4 regions of the Pseudoalteromonas sp. LC2018020214 genome follow, and region 4 is predicted to be linked to each of the others. Evidence: predicted binding sites of a transcription regulator. Region 4 holds the regulator's gene; each other region holds the start of a gene.
What was found. Region 4 encodes sigma-54, which starts transcription at its own class of promoters, with help from an activator protein. Its sites were predicted from a motif close to GTTGGCACGNNNNTNGNNT; they were not measured.
Positions count from the first base shown of each region.

Region 1: glnA (glutamate--ammonia ligase) is a predicted target of sigma-54. The motif match lies at 3,527-3,545, and genes of this name have one in related genera.
Region 2: JG479_RS18840 (amidase family protein) is a predicted target of sigma-54. The motif match lies at 3,465-3,483, and genes of this name have one in related genera.
Region 3: JG479_RS06965 (EF-hand domain-containing protein) is a predicted target of sigma-54. The motif match lies at 2,701-2,719, and genes of this name have one in related genera.

Region 1 covers NZ_CP066804.1:166,731-171,751, reverse strand. The annotation lists gene JG479_RS00810 (MBL fold metallo-hydrolase) at 1-106, shown strand, start outside; gene JG479_RS00805 (CBM9 family sugar-binding protein) at 174-902, shown strand; gene typA (translational GTPase TypA) at 1,270-3,093, opposite strand; gene glnA (glutamate--ammonia ligase) at 3,601-5,007, shown strand.
Region 2 covers NZ_CP066805.1:550,014-555,034, reverse strand. The annotation lists gene JG479_RS18850 (sulfite exporter TauE/SafE family protein) at 1-438, opposite strand, end outside; gene JG479_RS18845 (gamma-glutamyltransferase family protein) at 426-2,027, opposite strand; gene JG479_RS18840 (amidase family protein) at 2,024-3,226, opposite strand; gene JG479_RS18835 (putative 4-hydroxy-4-methyl-2-oxoglutarate aldolase) at 3,636-4,118, opposite strand; gene JG479_RS18830 (TetR/AcrR family transcriptional regulator) at 4,122-4,775, opposite strand.
Region 3 covers NZ_CP066804.1:1,565,520-1,570,540, forward strand. The annotation lists gene JG479_RS06945 (putative RNA methyltransferase) at 1-405, opposite strand, end outside; gene JG479_RS06950 (energy-coupling factor ABC transporter permease) at 402-1,049, opposite strand; gene xthA (exodeoxyribonuclease III) at 1,055-1,861, opposite strand; gene JG479_RS06960 (exonuclease III) at 2,102-2,533, shown strand; gene JG479_RS06965 (EF-hand domain-containing protein) at 2,761-3,282, shown strand; gene scpB (SMC-Scp complex subunit ScpB) at 3,434-4,024, shown strand; gene rluB (23S rRNA pseudouridine(2605) synthase RluB) at 4,021-4,890, shown strand; gene JG479_RS06980 (YciK family oxidoreductase) at 4,972-5,021, opposite strand, start outside.
Region 4 covers NZ_CP066804.1:677,914-682,934, forward strand. The annotation lists gene rapZ (RNase adapter RapZ) at 1-776, opposite strand, end outside; gene ptsN (PTS IIA-like nitrogen regulatory protein PtsN) at 795-1,247, opposite strand; gene hpf (ribosome hibernation promoting factor) at 1,252-1,539, opposite strand; gene JG479_RS02905 (RNA polymerase factor sigma-54) at 1,566-3,077, opposite strand; gene lptB (LPS export ABC transporter ATP-binding protein) at 3,147-3,872, opposite strand; gene lptA (lipopolysaccharide transport periplasmic protein LptA) at 3,869-4,414, opposite strand; gene lptC (LPS export ABC transporter periplasmic protein LptC) at 4,404-4,958, opposite strand; gene kdsC (3-deoxy-manno-octulosonate-8-phosphatase KdsC) at 4,955-5,021, opposite strand, start outside.

The DNA.
Region 1 (5,021 bases), 510 kb from region 4:
CCACACCAGTCATTCAGCCTTACTTCGCTTATTGCATATGTACAATAAAATGGATTCAACAGTACCGCTGTATATTTTAAACGAAGGCGAAAGTATTTCACTGTAACTATTTACTTAGCTGTTTTAAGATTGTTATTACATTAAGACAAATCGACAATAAAATTGAGAGATTAATGAAGAAATTAGCACTCGCCTTAAGCTTTTTATTAAGCACGCCAGCAATGGCTATTGATGTTGAACATACATCAACTCCAATTACTGTTGATGGCGTATCAGAAAGCGCATGGGATAAAGCCGCTTGGCACGACATGCCTTATTTAATGGATGGCACACTGCCATCAAACGATGCCGACTTTAAAGGGCGTTATCGTTTATTGTGGGATCAAAACTATTTATACCTACAAGCCGACATTGTGGATGATGTTTTAATAGATACACATGCAGATCCAACCTATAAATATTGGGATGACGATGCGCTTGAAGTATTTATTGATAGCGATGCATCGGGTGGTAATCATCAATTTAATCACACCGCTTTGGCGTACCACATTGGCCTTGATAACCAAGCTGCCGATTACGGACCTGATAAAAAAGCCCATTTGTACACCGACCACCTAGTCAGTAACTGGAAGCGCAACACCACCGCACCTTTTAACATTACCTGGGAAGTAGCAATAAAACTCTACCCTAATGATTATAAAGAAGGGGTTAAAAACACGCCACTTACACTTAGCGAAAAGCAAGTGATCGGCTTTATGTTAGCGTATTGCGATAACGATGGCAGTGACGTGCGCGAGCACTTTATGGGCTCACACGAAGTACAACCAGTAAATGGCGACAGAAACCGTGGTTTTATAGATGCCGACGTATTTGGCAAAATAACCCTACTTCCTAAAAAGTAAGTAGCTACCAATAAAATAATTGAACACGTATGTTGGGTTGAGCGAAGCGAAACCCAACGAAAAAAGCCCACCAACAAACGCAGCTACTTTGCATTATCGGCTGTTTCAGCTCTCTCTTTCTCTTCTCATTCCCTTCTCCTTGTGCAAAAGATCTTTAAGTAAATTATTCACAAAGAGGTATAAGAGGCGCTGCGCTTTTAGAGGTAAATATATTATGGAAATTTCATCTCAAAACAGTAGTCATATAATTTTGAACTAAATACTTTCAACTGACGACTATAGCTAACAGCTCTTATTTTCATCCACAAAAAAGCCGCTATATTTTTCAATACAGCGGCTTTTAAAATCATTATTCTAAATTAATAGATTATGACTTAGGTGCACGACCCGCACGTTTACGTTCGTTTTCTGTAAGGTGTTTCTTACGGATACGAATGTTTAGTGGAGTAACTTCAACTAGCTCGTCATCATCGATGAACTCAAGCGCTTGCTCAAGTGAGTAGTTAAGGTGCGGAGAAAGCGTTTGCGCTTCATCAGTACCAGATGCACGTACGTTAGTTAACTGCTTGCCTTTAAGGGCGTTAACTGTAAGGTCGTTATCACGGTTATGAATACCGATAACCATACCTTCGTATACTTCAACACCGTGACCGATGAATAAACGGCCGCGCTCTTGTAAGTTAAATAATGCGTTAGTAAGTGCTTTACCAGTTGCATTTGCAATCATTACGCCGTTCTTACGAACACCGATAGCGCCACCTTTATGAGGACCATAATGATCGAACGTATGGTACATAAGACCAGAACCCGAAGTAAGCGTCATGAAATCAGTTTGGAAACCAATTAAACCACGGCTTGGGATCATGAAGTCTAAACGCATACGGCCTTTGCCATCTGGAGTCATGTTAGTAAGTTCACCTTTACGTAGGCCAACTTGTTCCATAACAGAACCTTGATGCTCTTCTTGACAGTCAATAGTCACTGTTTCAAACGGTTCTTCTAGAACGCCATCTACAGTACGTAGGATAACTTCTGGACGAGAAACTGAAAGCTCGTAACCTTCACGACGCATGTTTTCGATTAAGATACCTAGGTGTAATTCACCACGACCAGAAACACGGAAGCTATCTGGGCTTGCAGTATCTTCAACGCGAAGTGCTACGTTGTGTACTAATTCTTTGTCTAAACGCTCACGGATATTACGTGACGTTACAAACTTACCTTCTTTACCACAGAAAGGTGAGTTATTTACAGAGAATGTCATTGTTACAGTTGGCTCATCAACACTTAGTGGTGGTAATGCTTCAACGTTTCCTGGGAAACAAACTGTATCAGAAATCTTAAGCTCACCAATACCTGTTACAGTTACGATGTTACCAGCGTAAGCTCTATCAGTTTCGATACGCTCAAGACCTAGGTAGCTTTGTACTGCACCAATTTTACCATTACGTGTAGTGCCATCAGCACTGATAATAGTAACTTGTTGGTTAGGAGCAACAGAACCACGTTTAATACGACCAATACCAACTACACCAACATAAGAGTTGTAATCTAGTTGAGAAATTTGCATTTGGAAGTCACCTTCAGGATCTGCATCCGGTGGTGATACTTCTTCAACGATCATCTTGAACATAGGTTCCATGTTGTCTGATGGTTCGTCTAAATCTAGTGTTGCCCAACCGTTGATTGCTGAAGCGTAGATTACTTTAAAGTCTAACTGTTCGTCAGTCGCGCCAAGGTTGTCGAATAAATCAAAGATTTGATCCATAACCCAATCTGGACGAGCGCCTGGCTTATCAATTTTATTGATAACGACGATTGGCTTTAAGCCTTGCGCGAATGCTTTTTGCGTAACGAAACGCGTTTGCGGCATTGGACCTTCTTGAGCATCAACAAGTAATAATACTGAGTCAGCCATCGAAAGTACGCGTTCAACTTCACCACCGAAATCGGCGTGTCCCGGGGTATCTACGATATTGATATGGTAGTCATTCCAAGAAATGGCTGTGTTTTTAGCCAAAATGGTAATACCACGTTCTTTCTCAATGTCGTTTGAGTCCATCACGCGCTCTTCGTTACCGCCGCGTGTTTCTAATGTACCTGATTGCTCAAGTAGTTTGTCAACCAGTGTTGTTTTACCATGGTCAACGTGCGCGATAATCGCTATATTTCTTAACTGTTCGATGCTCATATATTTACTCAGAGAAATTAAATTCTCATTGATCCTGCAAGATCTACGCACTCATCCACGCTTTCGCGAGATGTCCCAGCATAGGATTTAAAAGGGCGCATATTATCCCTCATTAATGACATGGATGAAAGTTTATCCAATATAAATTTCAAAACTTTCTCAATACTTTTACTAAGTATCTGTTTTATATATGACAATTATATGAATTAAATTTCAAATTTTTTTTGAAAAACAGCCTTTTTGGCTATTTTGCTGATCTTTTTGGTACTCTTTTGCATTTAGGTTATGCTATTTCCGAGCGATTAAATTAGCAGCAAATTGTGCCCTGTAAATTTTGCACCAAAAAGGAAAATTTACGCACCAACATAGTGCGTTTGTACATTCCATTTTGATGCAACGATATTTTTTTAATTTATAAACAGCTAGTTATAAAAATGGCACAAAATCAGCTTAGTAAATCCCAAAGCAATTATGCAGCAATAACAAAACCCAATAGTTGGAGGACACATGTCACAATCGGTTTTAGATTTTATTAAAGAAAATGACGTTAAGTTCATTGATTTACGCTTTACTGACACTAAGGGTAAAGAACAACATGTATCTATTCCTCATCACCAAGTTGATGAAGACTTTTTTGAAGACGGTAAAATGTTTGACGGTTCTTCAATTGCAGGCTGGAAAGGCATAAACGAATCAGACATGGTATTAATGCCAGTTGCTGAATCAATCAAACTAGACCCTTTCACTGAAGAATCAACATTAATCGTACGTTGTGACGTAGTAGAGCCTTCAACGCTTCAAGGTTATGAGCGCGACCCGCGTTCTGTTGCTAAGCGTGCTGAAGATTACATGCGCTCTACAGGTATTGCAGATACAGTTTTATTTGGCCCTGAGCCAGAGTTTTTCGTATTTGACGACGTTAAATACAAATCAGATATGTCTGGTTCTATGTACAAAATTGATTCTAAGCAAGCTGCTTGGAACTCAGATAAAGAATATGCAGATGGCAACACAGGTCACCGTCCAGGTATTAAAGGCGGTTACTTCCCAGTTGCTCCTGTTGATGACTTCCAAGATTGGCGTTCAGCTACGTGTCTAGTTCTAGAAGAAATGGGCCAAGTAGTAGAAGCACATCACCACGAAGTTGCAACAGCAGGTCAAAACGAGATTGCTACTCGCTTTAATACAATGGTATTAAAAGCGGATGAAATCCAAGAAATGAAATATGTTATCCATAACATGGCTCACTTATACGGTAAAACAGCAACGTTTATGCCTAAGCCTGTTGTTGGTGATAACGGTTCTGGTATGCATTGTCACCAGTCACTTGCTAAAGATGGTGTAAACCTTTTTGCTGGTGATAAGTACGGCGGCCTTTCTGAAGATGCGCTTTACTACATTGGCGGTATCATCAAGCATGCTAAAGCAATTAACGCTTTTGCAAATGCCTCTACTAACTCGTACAAACGTTTAGTACCAGGTTTTGAAGCACCAGTTATGCTTGCATACTCTGCACGTAACCGTTCTGCATCAATCCGTATCCCAGTGGTTCCATCTGAAAAAGGTCGTCGTATTGAAGTACGCTTCCCAGATCCAACAGCTAACCCATACCTTGCTTTCTCAGCAATGCTTATGGCTGGCCTTGATGGTATCAAAAACAAGATCCACCCTGGCGATGCTATGGATAAAGATTTATACGACTTACCAGCTGAAGAAGCAGCAGAAATCCCAACTGTTGCAGCATCACTTGACGAAGCACTATCTGCACTTAGCGCAGACCGTGAATTCTTAACTCAAGGTGGTGTATTCACTGATGACTTAATCGATGCTTACATCGAACTTAAATCTAAAGAAGTTGAAAAGCTTAACATGACAACTCACCCAGTTGAGTTTGAAATGTACTACAGCTGTTAATTTAGCTGTATAAA
Region 2 (5,021 bases), on a different replicon from region 4:
AAATTTTCCTGGCAGTTGTTTTACAAGCGCGGGTGCGCCGGCTCTAAATAGCATGTTTAAACTGACTAAAATAGCAATACAGGCAAACATAAGTACCAGTGCATTACCGCGTATTGAGTGCGCTAAGTAGCTGCCTACAACGGCCATAACTAAAATAAATGGTGCCCAGTATTTTATTAGCGCAAGGTCAATATTCCCTTTGCTATGATGCGAGCGAATAGATGAAAGCGAAGTAGGTACTATGGTTGCAAGTGATGTAGCGGTGGCTATCATCATTGCCGACTCTGGGCTTACGCCAAAACCTTGCAGTAAAAAATACAGCACAGGGACGATAACAATACCGCCGCCTACACCAAAAAGTCCTGCTAAAATACCGGCAAAAATACCGGTTGCTATTAAGGCTACTATAATTGGCCATTGATTTATTATTTCTGACATTGTGTTCCTGCTGTAGTTACTGTTGCACGTCCATCTGAACGAGGATCTGTTGCAGCTTCAAGGCTTGTAGGTGTATCTAAAATAGCCCCAGCGTGCCCCATCATTTCGTTATTATTATCAACGCTTACCCAATCGTGGTCACGTTGATTTAATTCATGTTCTATATGAAAAACTAACTCTTTTTCAATTTTTAAATTTGTACTTGTATCGCCCCATGTACGTCCAAGTAACCAACGAGGGTCGCTAATCGCTTGTTTTATTGATTTATTTCGCCATGCGTAGCCTGCAAAAACAGCGGCTTGAGTTTGTGGCTGCCCTTCACCGCCCATTGTTCCGTAAGCAAGTCGACGACCATCGCTAAACTTTGCCAGTGCTGGGTTAAGTGTATGAGCGGGCTTTTTATTTGGCGCAAGGGCATTATTATTGTTACTCGCAACAATATCTTGATTGTTTAAACTAAAGCTTAAACCACGGTTATTCCACACAAAGCCGCCTTCACTCATTAATATTCCGCTGCCAAATTCCCAGTAAATACTTTGAATAAAGCTGACTAATTGCCCGTTTTTATCTCTGGCTGCCATCCACACAGTATCGCCAGGCTCTGCGTTAAATGGCCATTTTTTGGCTTTACTCATATCAATATTGTTAGCAAGTTCGCCTAAGCGATTATCGGTTAGTGCGTTTTTATAATCGTCTCCTAATGCTTCAGGGTCAGCCCAAAGGGTAGGGCGATGGGTAAAGCTTTGTTTAGTTGCCTCAACAATTAAATGTGTCCAGTCGGCATCGGTTTTAGCTAAATGCTTTAACTTATTTACGGCACCAATTATTTGTAGTGAATGCACGCCCTGTGTTGGCGCGGGTAAGTTGTAGCAATCAATACCACTGAGGTTTGCATTTAGCGCAGTAACTACCTCGGCTTTAGTATTTGCAATGTCACCTGCGGTGATTGAGCTGCCTGCTTTTGCTAAGTCGGCGGCAAATGAGTTGGCAAGTGCGCCTTCATAAAATGCGTTTAAACCATGCTTTGCTAGGTATTCAAACGTTGCTGCAAGTTTAGGATTTTTAAAATGCTGGCCTGCTTGTAAGGGCTTGCCATTGGGTATGTAGAGGTTTTTAAACGCGTCATTGGTATTGTTAGCAGCGGCTAGCTTTTCGCAGCCTGCTTGCAGGCTTTTTGTAACGGTAAAGCCCTCGCGCGCAAGTTCAATAGCGGGTGCTAAAATTTGTGACAGTGGTAGTGCCGCATGCTCATCTAGTTCAAGCGCTTTTTGCCAGCCGCGTATTGTGCCCGCTTGAGTAAGTGCGCTTAATCCGCCGCGCTCTGGTATTTGCGTGAGCGTGTTATAGGGCGTTGTATTAGTTGCTGCGCGGCCGCAGGCGTCAATAGCAGTGGGCGTTTTTTGATTTGGGTTATCGATAAGCCAAAAGCTGTCGCCACCAATTGAGTTCATATGTGGGTATACAACGCTAATAGCAGCGGCAGCCGCTACCATAGCCTCGGTAGCTGTACCGCCTTGTTTTAGTATATTTATACCCGCCTCAGTGGCCGAAAAATGAGACGCGGTAAATGCAATGTTGTGTGTGGTCATGCCGGTGTGTCCTGTTTAAAGTGTGCAGCTAGGTGCTTAACGCAAGCAAGTAGGCTTTTATCGTTACCGTGGCTCATCATTAATGAAAAACCATACGGATGATCATTTGCTAAATCAGCCAGCGGTAAATGCACTTGCGCTGAGCCACTAAGCCCTGCAATTGCCGAAAGCGTAATAATTTGCATGCGTAAGGCGCTTGTGTCGGCGCCTAATTTAGGTGCGGTTGTAGGTGTGGTTGGCAAAAATAAACAGCTGTTTGTATTTAGGTTTTTAGCTATTAGTGTTTGCCATTGGGTTTGTACTTTTAGTGCTTCTTGTTCTTCTTGATCAGTTAGGGCAAGCGCCATATTAAAACGTGCCGCAATTGCTGGAGCAAACTGGGGAAGTTGCCCCTGCAATTGAAGCCAATCTTTATGCGTTTTTGCGATTGCTCGCCCTTGCAGTACTCTAAAACTATCAGCAAGTTCATTTAATAAGCTGCTGTTAGGTAGTTCAAATTCTTTATGGTGCTTAAAATTAGGCTTGGTTTTTTCAAGCAATTGTTTAAGTGGGGCTTGTAAAGCAGAGTCAACGAGTTCAAATAACGGCTCACAAATAACTAAGGTATCAACGTTATTAATAGCTTGATTTGGTAGCAGTACATTACCTACATCGCTTAATAGCTCGGCGCTTTGGGTAAGCCAACCTATGGTATCAAAAGGGGGAGCCAACGGTATTAGGCCGTCTTTTTCAATCACGTTATGGCTTGGCCTTATGCCATATAAACCACAATAGCTGGCGGGTATTCTAATTGAGCCGCCGGTGTCGGTGCCTAAGCCAATATCAGCTAAGTTAGCAGCAACTGCAGCAGCAGACCCCATACTCGAACCACCGCAAGCATGCCCTTTTAATTTAGGATTTTGCGCAGCGCCATAATGTATATTATTACCCTCTAAGCTATAAGCCAGTTCGTCAGTATGGGTAAAGCCTATAAAGTTACAACCAGCGGTCATGAGCTTATTAACCGAGCTTGCCGTATTTTGAGCCGGTTTAGCTGTTTTAAACCAGTGTGGGTTGCCTGCGCTGTTACGCTCGCCCTTTACTGCAAATACATCTTTTACAGCTAAGCGATTGTTTGCAAGCACTCCAGACTGGCTTGTTTGCCGCAGGGTAGGACCGTGATTGCAAAATATACCTTTGTTGTTTTTTTTATCACTCATTTGCAGCTCATTATTATAAAACTGACCAAGTACTTACTTATTAAGTTAAGAGTGATTAAAAAGCGGGCTGGTTATTATTATTATGAATACCAATTTTATTAAAAACATGATCATTCTATCGGATTAAATAGCGCACTCACTGCGTCATTTTCTTCGCGTTATAATAGATCACTAATTTAATGTAATTGGTATAACTCCGCTTTTTAATCGGTAGTTTTGATTTTATAGTGCTTAGACTAAGCAAGAGGAATGCCATAAATTAAAATCCTGTCCAACTGGTCAGGATTTGGTGGGTTGTATGAGATTTGTAAATGTGGGCTGTAGAAATAGTGAGATTAAAATGAGCTAAAACAAACCAATTTGGTGCGCAGATGCACCAAGTTGGTCTTTATTTATATGGTTTTGAGTGCTAAATAAGGGGCGTTTTACTGATGATTAAACCGTTAATATCGGCGTAAACCCAATCGTTAGGTTCAATAGTGGTGCTAAGCATGGTAACAGCTTGGTTTTTATCACCAAAGCCGCGCTTTAAGGTACTACGCGGTGTAGAGCCTAGCGCCATTACAGGTAAGTTCATCGTGGCGAGTATTTCTATATCTCGGCAACAACCATTTATTATTACGCCTTCCCAGCCATTACTTAAGGCACGCTCGGCCATAATATCGCCTATAAACGCAAAGCGTTTGCTCGCAAACCCGTTTATAACCAATACTTTACCTTCACCATTTTCATGCAATATATCGGCGGCAAAAGAGTTGTCTTCTGGGCAGGTAACGGTAACTACTTTGCCATAAAACGTGGTTTTTTTACCAAAGTGATAAAGGCCGCTGTCTGCTACTTGTACGTTATCGCGATGATCGTCAAATAAATCGGGTGTAGTAAAGGATGTCATGGGTTAAGTCTCACTTTGCTCAGGTATTTTAAGACCAATACCTTTTAAAATTATGTGGGCAATTGATTGCGTAATTTGTGCCACATCGGTTTCGTCGTACTCTAATTTGTTCATTACGAGTAAAACCTCAGCCTGAAAGTCGGCGTAATATTGTGTGGTAGACCAAATAGTAAAGAGCAAATGGTAGGGGTCAACCTTATCCATTTTATCTGCGTCCATCCATGCTTGAAGTACATCAACCTTTTGTTTAACCCAAGGGCGGGTATTGGTTCTAAAGTAGTTTTGTAAATAGGGTGCACCGCGCAGTATTTCACTGGCAAATAAGCGAGATTGCATTGGCTGATTTACGGCCAGTATTACTTTGCTTTTAATATAGTTATAAAGCACGGTAGCTGGATCGTCGTTAATTGTGACGTTATCGAGCCCTAAGTTCCAATTAGCTATTATGCGGTCAATCACAGACTCGTACAGACCATCTTTACTTTTAAAGTAATACAAAATATTAGCTTTTGGCACCTGCGCTTCTTTAGCAACCATGCTCATACTTGCTCCGTCGTAACCTAATTGCGAAAACAATTGCTCGGCGGCATCTAAAATTAGTTTTTGGTTTTTCTCGCGTGTCACTTCTTTTTTATTTGGTTTTATTTGTGTGGTCATTATTGAGTTTGCGTGTTTAACGTATTGATTGATTGTAGCTTTACTGACCAAAAGGTCAATTACTAAAAAGGGTGAATGCTAAAAACAAACGAGAGGTTTAAGCTATTAACTTTAGGGTCTGTTGAACTTTGCGGATTAAAATTTGTTCAAACTAGGGGCTATTTAATCGCGGCGCGAGATTTGTAACCTAGTGGGCTAAGTAAAAACCGAGCAACAAAGAGTAAGTAGCCCCTAGGAAGAACCCTT
Region 3 (5,021 bases), 890 kb from region 4:
TGCAACACTAAAATGGCAATTAGGGTAGCGCTTTGCTGCATATTTCACGGCAGATTTTGAAATATCGACGCCGTACACAACTGCTTCTGTTTTACTTGCTATTGCTTGGGTATAAAACCCTTCGCCGCATCCTAAATCAATAACTGTATTTGCACTTATTCGACCGACTAAATCGCTAAGATTTTGTTGTAAAAAGCGGTAGTATCCACGCTCTAAAAATGCGCGTCTAGCTTGTACCATTTCAAGGGAGTCGCCCGGTTGTTTTGAATTTTTTTGTTGCACAGGCAGTAAATTAACATACCCTTCTTTGGCAAAATCAAAGCTGTGGTTATTAGCACAACGAATTGTTGAATCAGCTTTCAAAAGTGCGAGATTACATAGCGGGCATTGATATTGTAGACTCATGAGTCTAGGTAGTCCTTATCGTAAAAAGTTTTTACCCAATGCGGGCGATAGGTGATCATAATTGTTATAGCCATGCCGTTGAGCATTGCTTCAGGAAACCAAATTATGGCACTTAAATAAACGTAGTTATCTGCAAGTTCTTGCCAATTGTATTGCCCTATAGCTAAGTAAAATAAAGCACCTAGGCTTATTTTTATACAGGCTATAAACCCTGCAGTTATAAACGCACAAACAAATATATAAACAAAAAAATGACGAGGTAAATACTGGTAACTAATTATAAAGCCAAGGTAGCTTAGTAAAATAGGAATAAACGCACCAATAAGCAGTTGTACTGGTAACAGTTCAAGTTCAATTTGACCAAATGCAGTTAGTAGCGCTGTGGCAAGTAGGCTACTTAAAATAGTCAATCGCCAGCCTAAAATTAATGTCGCGGCCGTAACGCCTAATATGTGTAAATCAAGGCCAGTTAAAATTCCTGCTTTTATTCGCCAAAGCACTGCAAACACTAACGCACATGCAAGAACTCCAGTTTGACGGGCTGGCGTATTAAGCAATGTTTTATATGTTTTTTTATCAAAGCTTAGTAGGGCAATAATAATTACAAGGGCCCAAAGTAGCCCTTGTATTGTTATGCTTAGCATAGTAATTACTTAAATGTTGACCATATAGGGGCATGATCTGAGGGTTTTTCAATACCGCGCAGTTCGTAATCAATGCCAGTATCTATACAGCGTGCTGCAAGCTCATTAGTTGCAAGTACTACATCTATTCGAAGCCCTCGGTTATCTACAAACCCTTTAGAGCGATAGTCAAACCACGAATATTGATCGTCTGTTTCTGGGTTTTGCTCTCTAAAGGTGTCTTTAAAGCCCCAATTAAGTAATGTTGCAAGCCATTCACGCTCTACCGGTTGAAAAGAACATTTACCCGTTTTTAACCAACGCTTTGCATTAACTTCGCCAATACCAATATCTAAATCGGTGGGTGATATGTTGATATCGCCCATAACAATGACGTCTTGATCGGGGGTGTGGTTGGTTTCAAGGTGTGTCATTAAATCTTTATAAAATTGGCGTTTATAAGGAAATTTAGTTTCGTGATTAATATTATCACCTTGTGGGAAGTAGCCATTCATGACTGTAAGGTCGCGACCGTTATCTTGTTCAACAGTGACGCTTATCATGCGTTTTTGCGATTCCTCTGTATCGGTAGCAAAGCCTTTTAAGACCGATTTAGGCTCTTTTTTGCATAACATAGCTACGCCATAATGGGCTTTTTGGCCATGAAAGTAGACGTGATATCCCATTTTTTGTACATCTTCTAGTGGGAATGCTTCGTCATGAACTTTAATCTCTTGCAAGCCAATAACGTCTGGTTGATGTTTGTCGATAATTGCTTGTAATTGGTGAAGACGAGCACGCAGACCATTGATATTGAAAGAAATCACTTTCATAAAATTTACCTTAAAATTGGATCTATTTAATGAATTAAATTGTATCAGTAAATACGCGTACATAACATGACTGAAATGAGAAAATAGCTGCGCAAATGTTGATCAATTGGTGAGTAAAGTTTAAACATTGTAAATGCAGTATTAATTTTTTAAATAAATAAAAAATTCAATTGAACTTAACTTTATTGAATATATAATGCGCGAAATTCACTTGTTTAGCTCGTTCAAATAGGATCTCTCATGAAAACACAACTACTTTTAGCTACTGCTTTATTCGCATCTGCAACTGCTTCAGCACAAAGCAATACTTACTTCAGTCAAGATAATAAAATTGAGTCTAAGTTATGTGTACTAAGCGCAAACGAAGGCTTTAGTGTTGCTCGTAAAGAAGCTGCTCAGCACGGTGTTTACTTATCTCGTTTTTCTAAAAGCATTTTATGTAATGGTGAAGATATTCGCGATATTGCTAAAAAAACGACATTAAGCAACGCATCAGTTGAGAAAGTAGAAGTATTTGCAAAAGACGCTCAACAAGAAACTCAATTATGTATGACGGCTTTAAAACAAGGTTTAGCACCTGTTCGTCAAAAAATTGGTAACTTAAACTCATTAAAATGTAATGGTCAAAACGTTACTGAGTTTGTTAAACGCTACCAAAACGCGGCAATCTAATTATTAGCTGAACTATATAACTAAAATTGAGATACCTGGTTTTTTACCGGGTATTTTTTTGCAAAAATTACAAGGTTGTTTGCAAAGCTTGCAAGCTTAACTTATTGAAACTGTTCAATAAATGCACCAATTAAGATTAAGTTGTTGATTCTTATAAGTTAACTATTATTGGCATTGGATTTGTATTAGTTAAAGTGACATTTAATTAATTACGAAGGATACGTCTTATGAAAAAGTTAACATTAGCAGCCACTATTTTAGCATCATTAAGCCTAGCGGCTTGTTCATCTAATCAAGGTCTTGAAAGAATAGACAGTGACTTTGCAAGTTTAGATAATGACAGCGATGGCTACATCTCAAAAGTTGAAGCTGATGACGATAGCATTTGGGGCCATTTTTCAAATATTGATACCAATATGGATAACGAAATTAGCCGCAAAGAATTCAACACTTACATGAAGTTAAACAATGGTAAAGTAGCCACTGATTCTGAAGTAAGTGAGTCGGCATTTAAAGCTGAAATCGCTAAATTCGATAAAATTGAAAGCAGCTTTTCGAGCTTAGATAACGACAGTAATGGCTATATCTCGGTAGTTGAAGGTAACGATGATGATATTTCAAATCACTTTGGTTACATGGATAAAAACCAAGATAAGCGCATCAGTAAAAGCGAGTTTATGGGTTACATTAAAAAATACGGTAACGCAGTAGCTGAAGATGATGCATTAGAAGCCATTAAACACAGCTAATATTTGTTGTTTTAAAGAGTAAATTAGAAGCCAGTGATAATCACTGGCTTTTTTGTGTTTAAAATCTAGTTATTTAGTAGATATATTTTCCTAGTTTGGCGTTGTTCTGTCATAATAGATGGCTGTGTATTTTTATTTGTTAAGAGTGTGTATGGCGGGTCGGCGAATTAGTGATGAACAACTAGTTGAGATCATTGAAGCAGCTATTTTTGTTGCAGATAAGCCAGTGAGTAAACGCCACCTTAAAGATACTGTATTAATAGATTTAGCTATTTCTATGGCGCGAATAAACGACGCAATAGATACAATACAAGAACATTTTCAAACTCGTGGTATTCGCTTAGTCGAAGTTGGTAGCGGTTATCGTTTTCAGGCATGTAGCAGTTTAAGCCCTTGGTTAAATAATTTATGGCAAGAACGCGCACCAAAATACTCGCGTGCTTTACTGGAAACATTATCACTTATTGCATATAGGCAGCCCATTACGCGCGGTGAAATTGAGCAAGTAAGGGGTGTTACTACGGGTTCGAATATTATTAAAACCCTACTCGAAAGAGAGTGGGTTAAAGTGGTAGGGCATAAAGAGGTTCCGGGTAAGCCGGCTTTATATGCAACTACTAAACAATTTTTAGATTATTTTTCGTTAACTGGACTTGAAAACTTACCTGCGCTGCCAACAGAGCAGCAAAGTAAAATTAACCAGTTATTGAGCGATCCTTCTGTGAGAGAACCATCCGAATGAGTATACAAGGTGAAAAGTTACAAAAAGTCTTAGCCCGTGCAGGCGTAGGCTCACGCCGTGAAATGGAAAAATACATTGATGCAAACCGCGTTAGTGTAAACGGTAAAGTGGCAAAGTTAGGTGACCGTGTTGAAGAAACTGATTTAATTCGTGTAGACGGACACACTGTAAAGATTGAAGAAAAAGCAGATAGAATCTGTCGTGTAATTATGTATAACAAACCAGAAGGTGAGTTAAGCACACGTAAAGATCCTGAAGGGCGTCGTACCGTATTTGACCGACTTCCTCGTATTGATGGTGAGCGTTGGATTGCGGTTGGCCGACTAGACGTTAATACTTCGGGTTTGATGCTTTTTACTAATGATGGTGAATTAGCTAACCGCTTGATGCACCCAAGCTATGAAGTAGAGCGTGAATACTCTGCACGTGTATTTGGTGAAGTAACCAACGAGACGGTTAAAAACTTACTACGTGGTGTTGAGCTTGAAGATGGTCCAGCCAAATTCACGACTGTAACCCCTATGGGTGGCGAAGGCGTTAACCGCTGGTTTAACGTGACGTTAAATGAAGGACGTAACCGTGAAGTACGTCGTTTATGGCAGTCTCAAGATGCGGAAGTATCTCGTCTTATTCGTATTCGTTACGGTAAACTAGAGCTTGATAAGCGCGTGCCACAAGGTGGTTGGATGGAGTATGATTTAGAAACAGTAAACTACTTACGCAAAACCGTTAAATTAGGGCGCGAGACACAAACTAAGCTTTCTGTTATGCCTGAAAAACGCAAAGATAAACGCGCTAAAATCAACCAGATCCGCAAAGCAGTTAAAAAACACAATCAACGTGTTAAGCCTACTAAACGTAAATAATAAATTAGTTATTTATTGAACACAAAAAAGCCGCTAATTGCGGCTTTTTTAATGTGTTGTTTAAATTTTTTAAACTCTAAATTACTTTTTTACTTGAGCATCTAACGATTCGCCATTCACTTTACTAGAAT
Region 4 (5,021 bases):
TGCGCTAAATACACAGAGCGATGTTGCCCGCCTGTACACCCAATAGCAATGGTTAAATAACTGCGGTTATTTCTTTCTAAATGCGGTAACCACGTTTGTACAAATGTTTGAATTTGCCATGTGAATTTTTGCACTATGCTGTGATTAGCTAAATAGTCTTTAACCGGTTGATCTAACCCATTTAAAGGCTTCAACTCTGGTTCCCAGTGTGGATTTGGTAAAAAGCGTGCATCAAATACGTAGTCTGCTTCTTTTGGTATACCGTGTTTAAAACCAAATGATTCAAATGTGACAATCAGTTGCTTATCTTTTTTACCTAAAATCTTTTCACGAATAGATTCAGCGAGTTGATGAACACTTAAATCAGTCGTATCTATCATAAAGTCGGCGCGAGTGGTTAATACATCAAGTAATTCTTTTTCTTTTTTGATGGCTAAATCAAGCGGCAACGAGTCTATTGATAGTGGGTGTAATCTGCGTGTTTCTGAAAAGCGTTTGATCAATGTCTGATCGTCGCTATCTAAATAAAACAACGTAGGGTTTGCAAAGCCAGGCAAGTATTCAAGAATATCGTTAAATTCATCTTGTTCTTTAGGGATGTTGCGCACATCAATGCTAACAGCAATTTTATCGTAGCTATCAGACACACTGCGAACTAATGAAGGTAGTAGGTTTACTGGAATATTATCAACGCAATAATAACCTAAATCTTCTACAACGCGCAAAGCAACCGACTTTCCAGAACCAGAACGACCGCTTATGATAATTAACTCCATTTAACACCCTTTATAAAACTATGATTGATCGACAATAACTTGGTAAAGCTCAGTATCAGATTTTGCACTGCGTAACTGTTTACAAAAATCTTTGTTGTTTAGTTTATCAGCAATGGTTGCTAGAGTCTTTAAGTGCTGCTGGTTATCGCCATCTGGTACGATGAGTGCGACAAAAATATCAACAGGGCGATTATCGATTGCATCAAAGTTTATTGGAGTTTCGCTAACGAGCACTAAAGCCAAAGGCTCTTCTGCACCGCTCATTCTTCCATGAGGAATAGCAATGCCACGCCCTATACCTGTACTACCTAATTTCTCTCTGCTCATTAAAGCATTAAGAATATCTTGTTGCGGTAAATACGGAAGTTTGTCGTGAGCAAGTTCGCTAATGAACTCTAAAATTCTTTTTTTGCTATTAAAAAGGACCGCAGCTTTGCTGCAGTCCTGGCATATAAGTGAACTTAATTTCATCATATTAGTGTCGAGCAAGCTTCTCTTTGTGTTTGATTACTTGGCGATCGAGCTTGTCGATCAACGAGTCAATAGCGGCATACATATCTTGATGTTCTGTAGAGGCAAATAGCTCAGCACCGCTTACGTGTATTGTGGCTTCTGCTTTTTGATTTAATTTTTCTACATCGAGAATGACATGAACATTATTTATATGATCAGAGTGTCTTTCAAGCTTCGCAAATTTAGTATTAATATAGTCTCTTAGTGAATCGGTTAATTCTACGTGACGACCAGTTAAGTTTAGTTGCATAAGCATTACCCTCTTAGTTTAGCGTCTTAAATCAGACTTTTACGCTGATTTGACGGTGGAATAGCAAGAGATTCGCGGTATTTTGCGATTGTACGTCTTGCTACTTTAATTCCTTGCTCAGCCAATATATCCGCTATTTTGCTATCACTCAATGGTTTTGCTGAGTTTTCTGCTGCGATTAATTTTCGGATAAGCGCACGTATTGCTGTAGATGAACATTCACCACCGTTTTCAGTACTTACATGGCTTGAGAAAAAGTATTTAAGCTCAAATATACCACGGGGTGTATGCATGTACTTTTGAGTAGTTACGCGTGAAATTGTCGATTCGTGCATTTCTACCATTTCAGCGACATCATTTAAAACCATTGGTTTCATGGCTTCAGGGCCATGTTCAAAAAAGCCTTGTTGTTGCTTAACAATACAATTAGTAACTTTCAATAGCGTGTCGTTTCTACTTTCTAAGCTTTTAATAAACCATTTAGCTTCTTGTAAATGTGAGCGAATAAACTGGCTGTCACCACTTGATTTTACAGTGCGAGACATTGCCGCGTATTGGCTATTAACACGAATTTTAGGCATGCTATCTGGGTTTAATTCGACAACCCAGCGGCCTTTAATTTTTTTAACTGACACATCAGGAATAACATACTCAGATTCTTCCCTTACAATAGTATCTGCAGGTTTTGGGTTGAGAGTATGTATTAGTGTCATTACTTCTTTAAGCTCTTCTTCTTTGAGCTTAGTTTTTTTCATTAATGTACGATAGTCGCGAGCTGCTAATAGATCAATATGCTCGGTTAAAATCATTTTCGTTTCATTAATGTAAGGTGTTTCTTTATCAAATTGATTAAGCTGAATACACAAACACTCTTGTAAACTACGTGCAGCAATACCAACAGGATCAAACAGTTGGATGCGTTTTAATACCGCTTCAATTTCATCAAGTTCAACTTCGTTATCATCTTCGTTATCATCTTCGTTTTCTTGATTAAAGCTTTCTAAAATCTCTTCGCAGCTTAGTGTTAAAATACCTGAATCATCGACGGCCTCTACAATCGCAATAGCGATGGCTTCATCGGTAGGGCTAAATGGCGTTAGTTGTAATTGCCACATTAAATACTCATGGAGCGTTTCAGTAGAGGCGCCTTGGTATATTGATTCGTCTTCAGGCATTGGACCTGATGAGGCTGCTGGGGCGGCACTCATGTACTCATCCCAACTAACATCCATAGCCATGTCGTCACTTAGCGTGTCTTTTGCAAGTGCTTCACCAGTATCTTGTTCGTATTCGCTCGGAGCATCATCAGCAGATGCGCTAACAGTTATGTCATCGGTATCAGCTTTTTGCTCGTTTTTACCAGCAGCGTCTTCAGAATAGTCTGCCTCTTCAACCTCTAATAGTGGATTACTGTCGAGAGCTTCTTGTATTTCTTGCTGGAGATCCAATGTACTGAGTTGCAACAAACGAATAGCTTGTTGCAACTGTGGAGTCATTGTAAGTTGCTGGCCCATGCGCAGCTGTAGTGATTGCCTCATGTATCTCTAACAATCCTTTTATGTTGTTATAATTAATACTAGCAGATGCTTAAAGACATGGCGTAAATGTTACAGCCTAAATTGCTCGCCTAAGTAAACATCGCGTACTGTTTTATCATTTAATACGTGTTCTGGAGTACCTGATGCAATCAGCTCCCCATGAGAAACAATGTAGGCTTTTTCACAAACATCAAGGGTCTCTCTTACGTTATGGTCGGTAATTAAGACACCAATCCCACGATTTTTAAGATGTTCTATTATTTTCTTTATATCTAATACCGAAATAGGGTCAACACCGGCAAACGGTTCATCCAGTAGTATAAATTTAGGATCTGCTGCCAGCGCTCGTGCTATTTCTACACGACGACGTTCTCCACCCGATAATGCCATACCTTGGCTATCACGAATGTGTTGTATGCTAAATTCATCTAATAAGTTATTGAGCGTGTCTTCTCTGGCTTGTTTATTTAGTTCTTTGCGCGTTTCTAAAATGGCCATTAAGTTTTGATAAACAGTCAGCTTTCTAAAAATCGATGACTCTTGTGGTAAGTAGCCTATGCCTAATCTAGCACGACTATGCATAGGTAAAAGAGTAATATCGTTATCATCAATAGATATTTTACCTTTGTCGCTAGGAACAAGCCCTACAATCATATAAAAAGTCGTTGTTTTACCAGCACCGTTAGGGCCAAGTAAGCCAACTATACTGCCAGCTTGTACTTCAAGGCCGACGTTTTTTACAACTTCACGACCTTTATAGCTTTTTGCCAATAGTTCTGCTTTTAATGTGCTCATGGTTGACCTTTATCGCCTTTTTTACTTTTTTTAGTTTCGATCGGTACTAAAATTGTGTGAACGCGGTCAGTTGAGTTTTCATCTTTTTCGGCACTGATTAGCTGCTGCTCTATATCGTAGGTAATGCTTTTAGCATTTATTTTTTGTCCCGCTTGCGATACTTGTGCATTACCAACAAGCGTTAAAAAACGCTTAGATACATCATAACGCACTTCGTCAGCACTGGCGCTCATAGTCGTGCCATCTGATTGCTTTTCTTCAAAGTGCGCAGGGCTACCTGTGGCAATTAATAATTGTTTATTATCACCAAGTTCATCACGTTTGTGTACTTCTAGGCGATCGGCTGTAATGCGGCGATTACCGTGAATAATCTCAACGTTTTTCTCAAAAATACCCACATTAGCTTTTAATTGACCTTCTTGCTTGTCGGCACTTATTGAAATTTGATTGGCAGCAGGTTGCGTGTTTTGTTCTGCAGCACTACTATTAAACGCTAGTATAAGTGTAGGAATTATAAGTGATTTTAATATTTTATTGGTCATAATATATGGTTCGCGTATGGTTAATTAGTTTTATCACTTCGGTTTTCAAGTCGGCTTCTAGGCCTTTACCGGTGATTTTTAAATTCGGTCCAGTGATAATGACGGGTTGCTCCGAACGCATTGTTAATAGCTTTATATCTACCTGAATATTATCAGCATTGATTTTGTCTATCATGGCGTTATCGGTTAAATTTTTGGCAACCACATTACCTTCTAAAATTAATTGTTTATCTTCGTATAATGTTGCTTCGTCTGCATTTATTTGCCACGTTTGTTGTTCGTTATATAAAGTAAAAATGGGTTTTTCGAAAAACGTGAAACCTAATTGCTGGTATAGCTCCATTTTAGCCGCAGTGACTTTGTGGCTAATTTTACCTTGCTCATCATAGGCTGTCTGTTTGAGCTCAATAGCTATGTAATCAGGCTTAGCAACAACTTCAGGCTCAGCCTGAGGCACAATATTTGTTTGTGTAAAATAAGGGTACCAAAGCCAAACCATACAGCTAATGAATAAAACGCTTAATATTATGCGCGCTGCATTCATGAACTAGTGCCTTGTGTAGTCAATGTTTTACCATTTTCAAGCATGAGCAAATCGGTGAGTTCT